Massilia sp. METH4: one gene and its partner. The protein of the gene in region 1 interacts with the protein of each later gene in a pairwise test. Links are inferred from orthologs where the notes say so. Each region holds a gene or a part of one and is shown on either strand. Other genes may lie near its edges.

Evidence for each region.
Region 2: the proteins of uvrB (region 1) and uvrA interact in binary tests that used the Escherichia coli proteins (3 or more experiments, as listed by UniProt). The link is inferred for Massilia sp. METH4 from one-to-one orthologs.

What each region holds. Positions count from the first base shown.
Region 1 is NZ_CP146614.1:39,213-45,854, forward strand. What follows is about bases 2,642-5,602. They hold uvrB (excinuclease ABC subunit UvrB), read left to right. Parts: upstream 2,642-3,060; coding sequence 3,061-5,145; downstream 5,146-5,602. Other genes in these bases: V6Z91_RS00195 (amino acid aminotransferase), read right to left, coding at 2,642-2,845; V6Z91_RS00205 (SdpI family protein), read right to left, coding at 5,191-5,602. Also shown: V6Z91_RS00180 (hypothetical protein), read left to right, coding at 1-333; V6Z91_RS00185 (hypothetical protein), read right to left, coding at 424-1,287; more of V6Z91_RS00195, read right to left, coding at 1,643-2,641; more of V6Z91_RS00205, read right to left, coding at 5,603-5,838; V6Z91_RS00210 (autorepressor SdpR family transcription factor), read right to left, coding at 5,835-6,122; V6Z91_RS00215 (sterol desaturase family protein), read right to left, coding at 6,205-6,642. UniProt on the Escherichia coli protein: The UvrABC repair system catalyzes the recognition and processing of DNA lesions. A damage recognition complex composed of 2 UvrA and 2 UvrB subunits scans DNA for abnormalities.
Region 2 is NZ_CP146614.1:1,489,416-1,496,468, forward strand. The notes cover bases 2,220-5,591. They hold uvrA (excinuclease ABC subunit UvrA), read left to right. Parts: upstream 2,220-2,538; coding sequence 2,539-5,391; downstream 5,392-5,591. Also shown: V6Z91_RS06615 (tetratricopeptide repeat protein), read left to right, coding at 1-695; V6Z91_RS06620 (hypothetical protein), read right to left, coding at 830-1,273; ssb (single-stranded DNA-binding protein), read right to left, coding at 1,657-2,151; V6Z91_RS06635 (TetR/AcrR family transcriptional regulator), read right to left, coding at 5,709-6,323; V6Z91_RS06640 (ZIP family zinc transporter), read left to right, coding at 6,438-7,053. UniProt on the Escherichia coli protein: The UvrABC repair system catalyzes the recognition and processing of DNA lesions. UvrA is an ATPase and a DNA-binding protein. A damage recognition complex composed of 2 UvrA and 2 UvrB subunits scans DNA for abnormalities.

The DNA of each region.
Region 1 (6,642 bases):
GAGATCAATATCCATAACGCGACCGGCGAGCGCGCCCCGGTCCTCGAGCAGGTCATTCCCCTGGTGCCGGCGGGCGCCGTGCGCGGCCGCGAACCGCGCGTGGCGCAGGTCGCGGCGCGCGATGCGGTCCTCCTGTCGGCGCATAGCGCAACCATGGACGATTGCTGCCGCCTGCAGGAACTGCTGCTGGGCGGGCCGGCCGGCGACCATGTGCCGCTGAGCTCGGGCATTGTCGAGATCATCAGCACGGCGGAACTGGCGGTGACGGTGGTGTACACGACCGGCAGCGGCGCCATCGACGTGGAAACCGTGGCGGGACGGCGGCTGCTTTAACGCTGTCTGGCGCTTTCCAGCAACCGCTTGTATCGCGAGTTCTCGACTTTGCCAGCGGTCTTGATCCTCTGGGGCCAGCCTGCTGACGTATCACACGCGGGCGGAGAACTCCGGATAGAACGTGCGCAGGTGGCGATTGTTCGCGCTGCGGAACAGCGGCAGGTTGTACTTGAAGCCATTGATCACCGCATGCCTTGGCGCCAGCACCTCGGCCATGAACCGCACGGTCCCGAGCGCCAGCAAGCCTTCCACGCTGGGCCCGATCCAGAAGCCGCCGATCGGCTTGGTCAGCTTGCGGAACTCCTTGCGCTGGTAATCGAACGCCTCCCACACGAACGACAGCGTCGCCACGTCCGGCGTCGTGTCCTCTTCCGAATTGCGCCAGTCGAGGAACTCGATGCTGTCGCGGTCGACGCCGTTCAGCTGGAAATGCTCGTCCAGGTAGTACTTGTACCAGCTGTGGTAGCCCTGCACCTTCGCCTGCCTCTGCTCGCCCACGACCACGTGCTCGAAGCCGCTCAGGTCGCGGTTTTTGCCGTCGCTGTACTGCTCGAACCACACGCGCTGCAGCACGGCCCACCACTGGTCGGTGCTCAAGGGCTGGTCCAGGCGCTCGTTGACATAGGCGCGCGCCACCTCCATCGGCGGGGTCTTGTGGGCGTAGTCGAGGAAGCGCTGGACTTCGTCCTGCTCTTCCGGGAAATTGACTTCGGCCTTGGTCTGGTCGAGCGTGTAATTGTTCAGCAGCGCATTCACCAGGTCGTATGACTGCTGCTTGTGCGCCGGGATGTGCACTTCCTCGATGAGCTTGTGCGTCCTGCTCGCCTCCTCGAGTTCGTTGACGACCACGTGGCCCGTCTCCCGGAAGGCGTCGATTGACTCGCCCTTGTGTACCGCCTTCAGGCCGGCGTGCTGCTGGTCCGCGTCCCAGATTTGCTGGTAGATATCCGTCATTCCATCTCCTGTCGGTTCATGGCTGCGTGCGCGCGGCGCGGGCACGAACAGCAGGGATATCGTACGCGGGAATTGTTTAAGGGACATGAAACGCGGGCCGTCGCAGATGAATAATGCGACCCGGAATGCAAAAAGCCCAGCGGGCTGCGCTGGGCTTTTCAGTATTCTGGCTCCCCGACCTGGACTCGAACCAGGGACCTGCGGATTAACAGTCCGTCGCTCTACCGACTGAGCTATCAGGGATTAGAAGCAGCATTTTATACAGCGAAAGCAACATTTGCAAGCTTGCTTATCGGTATCGTTTGCTGCTCTTTACTACTGCTTCGCTGACGTGCGTCAACGAAGAAGCAGGATTTTAGAGAACTTTGGCGATCGCGTCAACAACGATATCGATGTTCTTCGAGTTCATCGCAGCTACGCAGATGCGGCCCGTGTCCACGGCGTAGATCGACTGTTCGCGCAGCTTGGCGACCTGCTCTTTCGTCAGGCCCGAGTACGAGAACATCCCCACCTGCTGGCGCACGAATTCGAAGTCGTGGCCTGGAGCCTTCTCTTTCAGCTTCTGCACGAACTGGTCGCGGGTGGCCTTGATGCGCACGCGCATCGCCGCCAGCTCGTCTTCCCACAGCTGGCGCAGTTCCGGCGTGGACAGCACGGTCGCAACCACCTTGCCGCCGTGCACCGGCGGGTTCGAGTAGTTGGTGCGCACCACGCGCTTGAGCTGCGACAGCAGGCGGGAAGCTTCGTCGGCCGTCGACGCGACGACCGACAGGGCGCCCACGCGCTCGCCGTACAGCGAGAACGACTTCGAGAACGAGTTCGACACCAGCAGCGGCACGCCCGTGGCGGCGAAGCGGCGCACCACGGCACCGTCTTCGGCGATGCCGGCGCCGAAGCCCTGGTAAGCCATGTCCAGGAACGGGATCAGGCCGCGGGTCACGACGGCGTCGATCACCTGGTCCCACTGCTGGGCAGTCAGGTCGGCACCGGTCGGATTGTGGCAGCAGGCGTGCAGCACCACGACGGCGCCCTGCGGCATCGCCTTCAGCGCGGCCAGCATGCCTTCGAAGTTCACGCCATGGGTGGCGGGATCGTAGTAGGCGTAGTTGTTGACCTTGAAGCCGGCGCTTTCGAACAGCGCGCGGTGGTTTTCCCAGCTTGGATCGCTGATGAAGACTTCGGAATTCGGCGAGAAGCGCTTCAGGAAGTCCGCGCCCAGCTTCAGGGCGCCGGTGCCGCCCAGGGCCTGCACGGTGATCGCGCGGCGCTCTTGAACTACGGCACTGTCAGCCCCAAATACCAGTTCCTGCACCGCCTTGTCATACGCGGCCAGGCCTTCGATCGGCAGGTAGGTGCGCGGGGCCGGCTGTTCAATCAGGATGTTTTCAGCTTTCTGCACGCACGACAGCAGCGGCACCTTGCCATTGTCGTCATAATAGACGCCCACGCCCAGGTTGATCTTGTTGGGGTTGGTGTCGGCGTTAAAAGCTTCGGTGATGCCCAGGATCGGGTCGCGCGGAGCCATCTCGATGGCACTGAAAACGGAAGGATTCGTCATGATAGGATTGGATTCGAGTGAATGCGATTCGCAGCGGGTGAGCGTTATAACTTCAACGGCAGCAACTTCAACGGCACGTGTCCGGGCACTGCGGAGGTACCGCGATCACGGTGCTCGGCAATTCCGGTGCGCGGCATTGACCAGGTATGCAGGTCGCCGCGCAAAGGCTGCACGTTGTGACGTGCAACTCCCTATTCTAGCAAAGGTCTGACCACATGGCTGATTTATCACTGGCTGGCGCCCCCGAGCCCACCGTGCTGACGTTCCCGGATTCCCCTTTCAAGCTGCACCAGCCGTTCCCGCCGGCCGGCGACCAGCCGACCGCCATCGAGCAGCTGTGCGAAGGCATCGCCGACGGCCTGTCGTTCCAGACGCTGCTCGGCGTGACCGGCTCCGGCAAGACCTACACGATGGCCAACGTGATCGCCCGCATGGGGCGGCCGGCCATCGTATTCGCCCCCAACAAGACGCTGGCCGCGCAGCTCTACAGCGAATTTCGCGAATTCTTCCCGCAGAATGCCGTCGAGTACTTCGTGTCGTATTACGATTATTACCAGCCGGAAGCCTATGTGCCGCAGCGCGACCTGTTCATCGAGAAGGACTCGTCGATCAACGAGCATATCGAGCAGATGCGCCTGTCGTGCACGAAGTCGCTGATGGAACGGCGCGACGTCGTCATCGTGGCCACCGTGTCGGCCATCTACGGTATCGGTAATCCGAACGAATACCACCAGATGATCCTGACATTGCGCGCCAAGGACAAGGTGAGCCAGCGCGACATCATCGCCCGCCTGATCCAGATGCAGTACACGCGCAACGAGGTCGACTTCGGCCGCGGCACCTTCCGCGTACGCGGCGACACGATCGACATCTTCCCGGCCGAACACGCGGAACTGGCCGTGCGCCTGGAAATGTGGGACGACGAGCTGGAATCGATCCAGCTGTTCGACCCGCTGACGGGTCGCGTGCGCCAGAAGATCCCCCGCTTCACCGTCTATCCCGGCTCGCACTATGTGACGCCGCGCTCGACGGTGCTGCGCGCCATCGAGAGCATCAAGGCCGAACTGCGCGACCGCCTGGAATTCTTCCGCAAGGAAGGAAAACTGATCGAGGAACAGCGCCTCGAGCAGCGCACCCGTTTCGACTTGGAAATGATGGCCGAGATCGGCTTCACGAAAGGCATCGAGAACTACTCGCGGCACCTGTCCGGCGCGATGCCTGGGGAGCCGCCGCCGACGCTGATCGACTACCTGCCGAAGGATGCGCTGATGTTCATGGATGAGTCGCACGTGCTCATCGGCCAGCTGTCGGCCATGTACAACGGCGACCGTTCGCGCAAGACGAACCTGGTGGATTACGGCTTCCGCCTGCCCTCCGCGCTCGACAACCGCCCGCTGAAGTTCGAGGAATTCGAGAACAAGATGCGGCAGACGATCTTCGTGTCCGCCACGCCGGCCGAGTACGAGCAGAAGCATGCCGACCAGGTGGTGGAACAGGTGGTGCGCCCGACGGGCCTCGTCGACCCGCAAGTCATCGTGCGCCCGGCGCGCACCCAGGTGGACGACCTGCTTTCCGAGATCAACGACCGCATCGCCAAGAACGAGCGCGTGCTGGTCACGACGCTGACCAAGCGCATGTCCGAGCAACTCACGGAATACCTGTCCGACCACGGCATCAAGGTGCGCTACCTGCACAGCGATATCGAGACGGTCGAGCGCGTGGAAATCCTGCGCGACCTGCGTATCGGCACGTTCGACGTGGTGGTCGGCATCAACCTGCTGCGCGAGGGCCTGGACTTGCCGGAAGTGTCGCTGGTGGCGATCCTGGACGCGGACAAGGAAGGCTTCCTGCGTTCCGAGCGTTCGCTGATCCAGACGATCGGCCGCGCGGCCCGTAACCTGAACGGCGTGGCCCTGCTGTATGCGGACCAGATGACCGATTCGATGAAGCGCGCGATCGATGAAACGGAGCGGCGCCGCGCCAAGCAGATCGCCCACAACGAGAAGCACGGCATCATCGCCCGCGGCGTCAACAAGGTCATCAAGGACATGATCGACGGTGTGTACGATCCGAACCGCGAATCGACGCAGCTGAAGGCCGCGCAGGAGACTGCCAAGTACGAGACGATGAGCGAGAAGCAGGTGGCGAAGGAAATCAAGCGCCTCGAAAAGCTCATGGTCGAACACGCGAAGAACCTGGAGTTCGAGAAGGCCGCGCAGGTGCGGGACCAGTTGCACCTGCTGAAGGAGCAAGCCTTCGGTGCACCGGGGGCGGACGTGATTTCGATCACTGGAAAGTAAGCCTGCCCGTCAAGAAAAACGCCGCGTTCGACGCGGCGTTTTTTCTTACAGCTCCCCTGCCCGCTCCAGCCGCTTGTACAGCACCAGCGAATACAACACCGGCAACAACGCGCCGATGACGACGAGCCCGATCGCATAATGCCCCGGCGCGCCAAGCAGCACCGCGAGCAATCCCAGCAGGCCCGAAGCCACCATCAGCCTGGCTCCCACCCGGTGCGTCGCGTACCACACCCGCTCGCTCGCCAGGGTCCAGGGAGTGCGAATGCCGATGTAGAAGTTGCGGCGTACCTTGCCCAGCGAATTGCCGATCACGGCCAGCATCACGCAAATGGCGGCCGGGACCGCGCGGCTCACGTCGAACCCTTCGTTGAAGAGCGCAGTGAGGAACACCGCGTGCAGCAGGCCCATCATGCCGACGACCACCGCCACGATGTAGCCGGCGGTCGAACGGAACGCGTTCACGTCATAACCCTTTGGCGACAGGTAAGGCAACGCGCCCCCCGCCAGCAGCGCAAACACCATGGCACCCGGCCCGGTCAGCCACACGACCCAGCGCGGGCCGAAGCCGTCCGCCCTTCCGTGCGTGTTCCAATGGATGGGAATGGTCTCGGCCAGGCTGGGCCAGCACAGAGCCGTGAGCACCGTGGCCGCCAGGATCAGGATAACGCTTGCAATCAGGTGTTGCCGGTTCATGCCTTCCTCCTTCTGGTCTGTGGTTGGGTAAGGTCCATCATCCATGCCGCCACGTCCTGCAGCACCGTGGTGTTCAAGCCATACCAGATCGTCTGGCCCTCGCGGCGGCGGGTGATCAGGTCGGCTTCCGCCAGCACGGCGAAGTGATGCGACATCGTCGGGCGCGTCATGTCGAAATGCTCGGCCAGCTGGCCCGCCGTCATTTCGCCATCGCGCAGCAGGCGCAGGATCTCGCGCCGCGCGGGGTCGGCCATGGCCTTGAAGGCGTCGGTGGGGGCTGGCATCGTATTTCGAGAAACGGCTAATTAGATGATGATCTAAATATACGCCGAAAAAGCGCGCGCCCGCAAGCAATGCCTGAAATATTCAGTTGGTGCGGTGCACGTCGCGGAACAGCAGCATGTCGGCGATCCGGTCGGATTTGTCGCCGTCGAATCCAAGCTCGGTCACGCGCCGCGCGGGATTCGTCCACGTGCCGAACAGCAGGTCCCAGATCGGCAAGCCGTAGTTCTGCGCGTGGTGGTGAAGCTGGTGGTGAACCGTATGCATTTCCGGGCGCTGCACGAGATAGCCAAGCCAGCGCGGTGTCGCGATATCGCTGTGCAGGAACAGGTCGAAAATGCCGGTCAGGAGCAAGGCCACGCCGGCGGCGGCCGGGCTGGCGCCCAGCAGCAGGTAGCTGACGCCGCCGCTGATGCAGATGGCCGCGGCCGAGTCCAGCGGGTGGGCATAGAATGCCGTGAGCGCCTCCACTCGCCGGGCGCTGTGGTGCAGCTGGTGGAAGATACGCCACAGCAGGTCGGA
Region 2 (7,053 bases), 1.4 Mb from region 1 along the record:
CGCTGTCGGACGAGCCCGATCCGATCCGCGCCCACGCGGTGCCGGAACCGTCGCCAGGCCAGCTGAGCGTGCAGCAGAATGGCATGCTGAACTTGATGCGGCCCGGCATGCACAGCGTCGTCGAGGTGGGCGGCGCCACGCTGGCCCAGGCATGGCGGGCACGTGCGCCGAACTCGCATTTCACCACGATCACCGATCGGCCGGACGACGACGCGGCATTCTCGACCGGGATCATCGACGTGGAAGCGGAAGAGATGGACCAGGCCATGTGGAGCCAGGCGGCCCCGGCGCAATGCTGGCTGTTCCCGGAAACGCTGGAACGCCTGCGCGACCCATGGGCTTTCCTGCAACGCGTGCGGCACGAGGCACTGGGTGCCGTCGATATCGTGGCTTGCGTGAACAATGGCCAGAACTGGCTCGTGCAATCGCAGCTGGCCACGGGGAACCTGTTGTACCAGCCTGCCGGCGTGCCGGACCGCCGCAGCCTGCACCTGTTCACCCGCACTTCGCTGGCCGCGCTGCTGCGCGAATGCGGCTTCGAGATCGCGGAAATGACGGCGGTGAATGCGCACCAGCCGCCGCCGGCCGTGCTGGAAGCGATTCGGCAGCTGGCCGTTGCCACCGGGGGCGATCCGGCGCTGGCCGAGCAGGATGCGCTGGCTTATCAGTATCTGGTGCGGGCAGTGGCGGTCTAAGAACGCCTAACACCCACCCCATGGCCACGTTGCAGCGTCTCGCCGTACAGGCGTACTGTCTTCGACGCCGCGCCTTGCCCTGGGTGTTTTGTTAGGCGTTCTAAAGCGCTTGCCTGGCGGGCCGCCTTTGGGGCCTATGCGCCTGCGAAGGCGGCGACCTGCTCGATGGTCAGTGGTGCAAGCGGCGTGGAGCACGTTGCGCCGACGGCTTCCGTCTTGCGCCCTGCGTGACCTTTGCTTTCGATCGCGGCAATGTCGACCGCGCTAAGGGCGCCCAACTGCGCCATCGCCAATACGCTCACCTGGGCGGAATTCATGATGACGATCCTGTCAGCTGACAGCGCGCCGATCAGGCCGCCGCCCAGACCGGGCACTTGCGCGGTGGTCAACGCGGCCGGCTCGGCCGCCATGCCGGACTTCATCGCCTTGGCCGGCAGCGTAGCGGCCGCCTGCGTGCCGAGGGCCGCAGCCTGCGTCTTGGACAAGGCCGCCACTGCCGCAGTCGCGATGAAGCGGCCAACCTGCGAGCTCGACCAAACCATGTCCTGCGCGGTACTCAAACTGGTGTGATAAGTCATTGGATTCTCCGGGGCCTGCAAATGCCTGGCTGATACGAAGCGGGCAGCGTCATTACCACTTGGTACTTACGCTGCTGCTCGGCTCCACCAAGCCCTGTTTCAGTGCTTAACGGCAACAGATCCAAATGCTTTAGAGCGCCTAACGAAAACCGCAGGGCAAGGCGCGGCGTCGAAGACAGTACACCTGTACGGCGAGACGCTGCACCGCAGCCATGGGGGTTTTGTCAGGCGCTCTTAGGCATTGCAGCTTTCCCGGTACACAGCACCTGCGATGCCGAGCGCGGGTGAAAAAAAACGGAAGAGCTTTCCAGCTCTTCCGTTCGTTTGCTTCGGCACGGATGGGAATCCCTGCCTGCCCGGTGCCTGGTGCACCAGAGGCGCACTCAGAATGGAATATCGTCATCCATATCCGAGAAGTTCGGTGCCGGCTTCGGTGCCGGGCGCGGTGCCGGTGCGGCAGCCTGCGGGCGCGGAGCGGGACGGCTCGGCGGCGCGTCGTAGCCGCCCATGTCGTCGCCACCCATCGCATCGCCGCCCATGCCCTGGCGGCCGCCCAGCATCTGCATTTCCTGCGCGATGATGTCGGTGGCGTACTTCTCGATGCCGTCCTTGTCGGTGTACTTGCGGGTCTGCAGGCGGCCTTCGACGTAGACCGAGGAGCCCTTCTTCAGGTACTGGCCGACGATTTCCGCCAGGCGGCCGAAGAAGGAGATGCGGTGCCACTCGGTGGTTTCCTTCTGTTCGCCCGTGTTGCGGTCCTTGCTGCGGAAGGACGTGGCGACAGCAATGTTGGCGATGGCATCGCCGCTCGGCATGTAGCGGATCTCCGGATCGCGGCCCAGGTTGCCGACGATGATGACTTTATTGACAGATGCCATGTAGTACTCCTGCGTGAATATTTACCAAACGATCATTATAAGACAGGGCCTGTGGACAACATACCACGGGACAGATGAATTTTTTGCTGCAAGGCTGGGAGCTTTTCCGCGTGCGTCGCGCAGCGGAATGTGAATACTGGTATTATATACAGTATTTGCCAGCCATGGCTTGCCAGCGTGTGATTCGCATCAATTCGGCCCGGATTGGCCCGAGTCGGGCCCAATTCAGCCATCAGGACTTGAAACAGGGCTTGAAATCGAATCGAACGCCTGCATAGTGGACTGGTTGGTCTCCGGACGCCGCGCTGCATTGTCAAGTCTTCAAGCGGATGATCGTTCCAGGTGGGCCGTCCTGTCGTTTCTCGCATATTCAAGGCACATACATACATGGAAGAAATCCGCATTCGCGGCGCGCGCACCCATAACCTGAAGAACATCAACCTCGATCTGCCCCGCAACAAACTGATCGTGATCACCGGCCTGTCCGGTTCCGGCAAGTCGTCGCTGGCGTTCGACACGCTGTATGCGGAAGGCCAGCGCCGCTACGTCGAGTCGCTGTCGGCCTATGCGCGCCAGTTCCTGCAACTGATGGAAAAGCCGGACGTGGACATGATCGAAGGCCTGTCGCCGGCGATCTCGATCGAGCAGAAGGCCACGTCGCACAACCCGCGCTCCACCGTGGGCACCGTGACGGAGATCCACGACTACCTGCGCCTCCTGTACGCTCGCGTGGGCACGCCGTATTGCATCAATCACCCGGACCACGCGCTGTCGGCGCAGTCGGTGTCGCAGATGGTCGATGCCGTGCTGGCGATGCCGGAAGGGACGAAGCTGATGATCATGGCGCCCGTGGTGGCCAACCGCAAGGGCGAGCATGCCGACCTGTTCGAGCAGATGCAGGCCCAGGGCTTCGTGCGCTTCCGCATCCAGAGCGGCACGAACGATGCGAAGATCTATGAAGTGGACGACCTGCCGAAGCTGAAGAAGACGGAAAAGCACACGATCGACGTGGTGATCGACCGCGTGAAGGTGAACCCGGACATCAAGCAGCGCCTGGCCGAGAGCTTCGAGACCGCGCTGCGCATCGCCGACGGCCGCGCCATCGCCTATGACATGGATGCCGGCACCGAGCACGTGTACTCGAACAAGTTCGCCTGCACCAGCTGCGGCTATTCGCTGCAGGAACTGGAACCGCGCCTGTTCTCGTTCAATAACCCGATGGGTGCCTGCCCCGAGTGCGATGGCCTGGGCCATATCGAGTTCTTCGATCCGAAGCGGATCGTGGCCTTCCCGAACCTGTCGCTCGCTTCCGGCGCAGTGAAGGGCTGGGATCGCCGCAACCAGTTCTACTTCTCCATGCTGCAAAGCCTGGCGGACCATTACGGCTTCGACCTGGACACGCCGTTCGAGAAACTGCCGGTCAGCGCGCAGAACGCCGTGCTGCACGGCTCCGGCAAGAACGTGATTCCGTTCGCCTACGTGAACGAGCGCGGCCGTACCGTGATCAAGGAGCACACGTTCGAAGGCGTGGTGAACAACCTGGCACGCCGCTACCGCGAAACGGATTCGATGGCCGTCAAGGAAGAGCTGGCCAAGTTCATCAACGAGAAGAAGTGCCCGGCCTGCGAAGGCGCGCGCCTGCGCGTGGAAGCACGCCACGTGAAGGTGGGCACCGGCACGCAGGAAAGGGCGATCTACCAGATCGCCGAGAAGCCGCTGCGCGACACGCTGTCGTTCTTCGAGCAGCTGCAGCTTGCCGGCGCCAAGCGCGATATCGCCGACCGCATCGTCAAGGAAATCGTCTCGCGCCTCTCGTTCCTGAACAACGTGGGTCTCGACTACCTGTCGCTGGACCGTTCGGCCGACACGCTGTCCGGCGGCGAAGCCCAGCGTATCCGCCTGGCCTCGCAGATCGGTTCCGGCCTGACGGGCGTGATGTACGTGCTCGACGAACCGTCGATCGGCCTGCACCAGCGCGACAACGACCGGCTGATCGACACCCTGAAACACCTGCGCGACATCGGCAACAGCGTGCTGGTGGTGGAGCACGACGAGGATGCGATCCGCACCGCCGACTACATCGTGGACATGGGCCAAGGCGCCGGCGTGCATGGCGGCGACGTGATCGCGGCCGGCCCGCTGAAGGATATCCTGAAGAACAAGCAGTCGCTGACGGCGCAATACCTGAACGGCTCGCTGAAGATCGAGGTGCCGAAGAAGCGCACGGCGGCCGATCCGAAGAAACAGCTCGTCATCACGGGCGCGCGCGGCAACAACCTGAAGAACCAGACGCTGTCGGTGCCGGTCGGCTTGCTCACCTGCGTGACGGGCGTTTCCGGCTCCGGCAAGTCGACCCTGGTGAACGACACGCTGTACCCGGCGCTGTCGCGCCACCTGTACGGCTCGCAGACGGAACCGGCGGAGCACGATTCGATCAGCGGCCTGGAACACTTCGACAAGGTGATCTCCGTCGACCAGGCGCCGATCGGCCGCACGCCGCGCTCGAACCCGGCCACGTACACGGGCGTGTTCACGCCGATCCGCGACCTGTTCGCGACGGTGCCGACGGCGAAGGAACGGGGCTACAGCGCCGGCCGCTTCTCGTTCAACGTGAAGGGCGGCCGCTGCGAGGCCTGCCAGGGCGACGGCGTGCTGAAGGTGGAGATGCACTTCCTGCCGGACGTGTACGTGCCTTGCGACGTGTGCCACGGCAAGCGCTACAACCGGGAAACGCTCGAAGTGCACTACAAGGGCAAGAGCATCACCGAAGTGCTGGAGATGACGGTGGAAGACGCGCACGAGTTCTTCAAGCCCGTGCCGACGATCGCCCGCAAGTTGCAAACGCTGCTCGACGTGGGCCTGGGCTATATCAAGCTGGGGCAGAGCGCCACCACGCTCTCGGGCGGCGAGGCGCAGCGCGTGAAGCTGTCGCTGGAACTGTCCAAGCGCGATACCGGCCGCACGCTGTACATCCTCGACGAGCCGACGACGGGCCTGCACTTCCACGACATCGACCTGCTGCTGAAGGTGATCCACCGCCTGCGCGACCAGGGCAACACGCTCGTGATCATCGAGCACAACCTGGACGTGATCAAGACGGCCGACTGGATTGTCGACCTGGGCCCCGAGGGCGGCGCCGGCGGCGGCCGCATCATCGCCACCGGCACGCCGGAGGAAGTGGCGAAGAACCCGGAAAGCGTGACGGGCAAGTACCTGGTGCCGCTGCTGAAGAAGAAGTAAGCGGCCCCACGGTCCACCAAGCCGGCTCTCCGAGCCGGCTTTTTTATTGCCTGAAAAATGGGGTACGTCCCCATTTTTCAGGCAACATCCATGAGCTGGCACCGAAACATGCCGTCTCAATAAAAGGTGAAATCTTCGTTGCACCTCGGGATGCCCTGCACGGCATCGGCCACGACATACCACACCAGCCCGGCGACGGGCAGCACCAGCAACCACAGAGCGGCCATCACAGCCTCCTAGTCCAGTTCCATTTCGCACAGGTGTGCGAAAGTGCGTCAAAAATAAACGGGCAAGGCCCGTCCCCATCATGCAGCGCCCTACTCCACTTCGTTGAAGCTCTTGTACGTTGAGATCAGCCGGTTGAACGCCCGGCCCATGCGCTTCGGTGCCGTATCGTCGCGCAGGAAGCGCACGTCGTGCATCACGCCGATGATCAGGCTGTAGATCTCGAACACCAGCTGTTCGGGATCGGTATCGGGCCGCAGGTGCCCCATTTCCATCGCTTGCAGCACGGTCTTGCGCAGCGAGGCACGCCAGCGCATCACGCCAGCTTCCAGCCGGTCGCGCAGCGGGCCGTCCAGGTCGTCGAATTCGAAGGCCCCCGCCGTGTACAGGCAGGCGCCGCGCAACGCCTCGTTGCTGCCCTTCCTGAGCCACAGGTTCACCTGCATGACCAGCCGCGGCAGCCCTTTCGGCGCCGCCATGGACGGCATGAACACCTCCTCGGCGAAGCCGCGGTCGTATTCATCGAGCACCGCGCCCTGCAGCGCTTCCAGCGAGCCGACCCGCGAGAACACGCCGCTCTTGCTGATGCCGGTGCGCTTGGCGAGCTCGCCCAGCGACAGCTTGCCGATGCCATCCGAGGCAGCCATCTCCATGGCCGCGGCGAGAATGGTGGCGTAGGTGGTTTCGCTCTTGGCCGTGATATTCATGGCCGTACTTTAGCACACGTGTGCGAAACTTCCAGGTATTTTTATTGCCCAGCCAGCCGGACGCCATGGCAAGGCGAATGCGCCGACAATCGCCTGGTACGAAAAAGGAGGTATATGGACGGTATCGCGTTGTGGGCCCAGGCGGGCTTCTGGGGATTCGTGGCCGGCGCGGCGCTGCTGCTGGGTGCCGCCGTCGGCTACTGGGTGGCGGTGCCGCAGCGGGTGATCGCCGGGATCATGGCGTTCGGCAGCGGCGTGCTGATCTCGGCGCTGTCGTTCGACTTGATGGATGAAGCATTCCGCCAGGGTGGCTTCAATGCCACGGCGATCGGCTTCCTCGGCGGCGCCGTCGTCTACACGGCGGCCAACCGCCTGCTCGCCGCGCATGGCGCCAGGCACCGCAAGCGCTCGTCGGGCCGGCAGTCCACCGAAGGCAGCGGGACGGCGCTCGCGCTCGGCGCGCTGATGGACGGGATACCGGAATCGATCGTCATCGGACTGTCGCTGCTCAAGGGCGGCGCGGTGAGCACGGTGGCCGTGGCGGCGGTGTTCCTGTCGAATATCCCGGAGGGCTTGTCGAGCGCCGCCGGCATGAAGCGTGCCGGCCGCTCGGTGCAATACATCTTCGCCATCTGGGGCGGCATCGCCCTGGCCTCCAGCGCGGCGGCGCTGGTGGGCTACTCGGTGTTCCAGCGCTTTTCGGCCGAAGTGGTGGCGGCCACGACGGCGG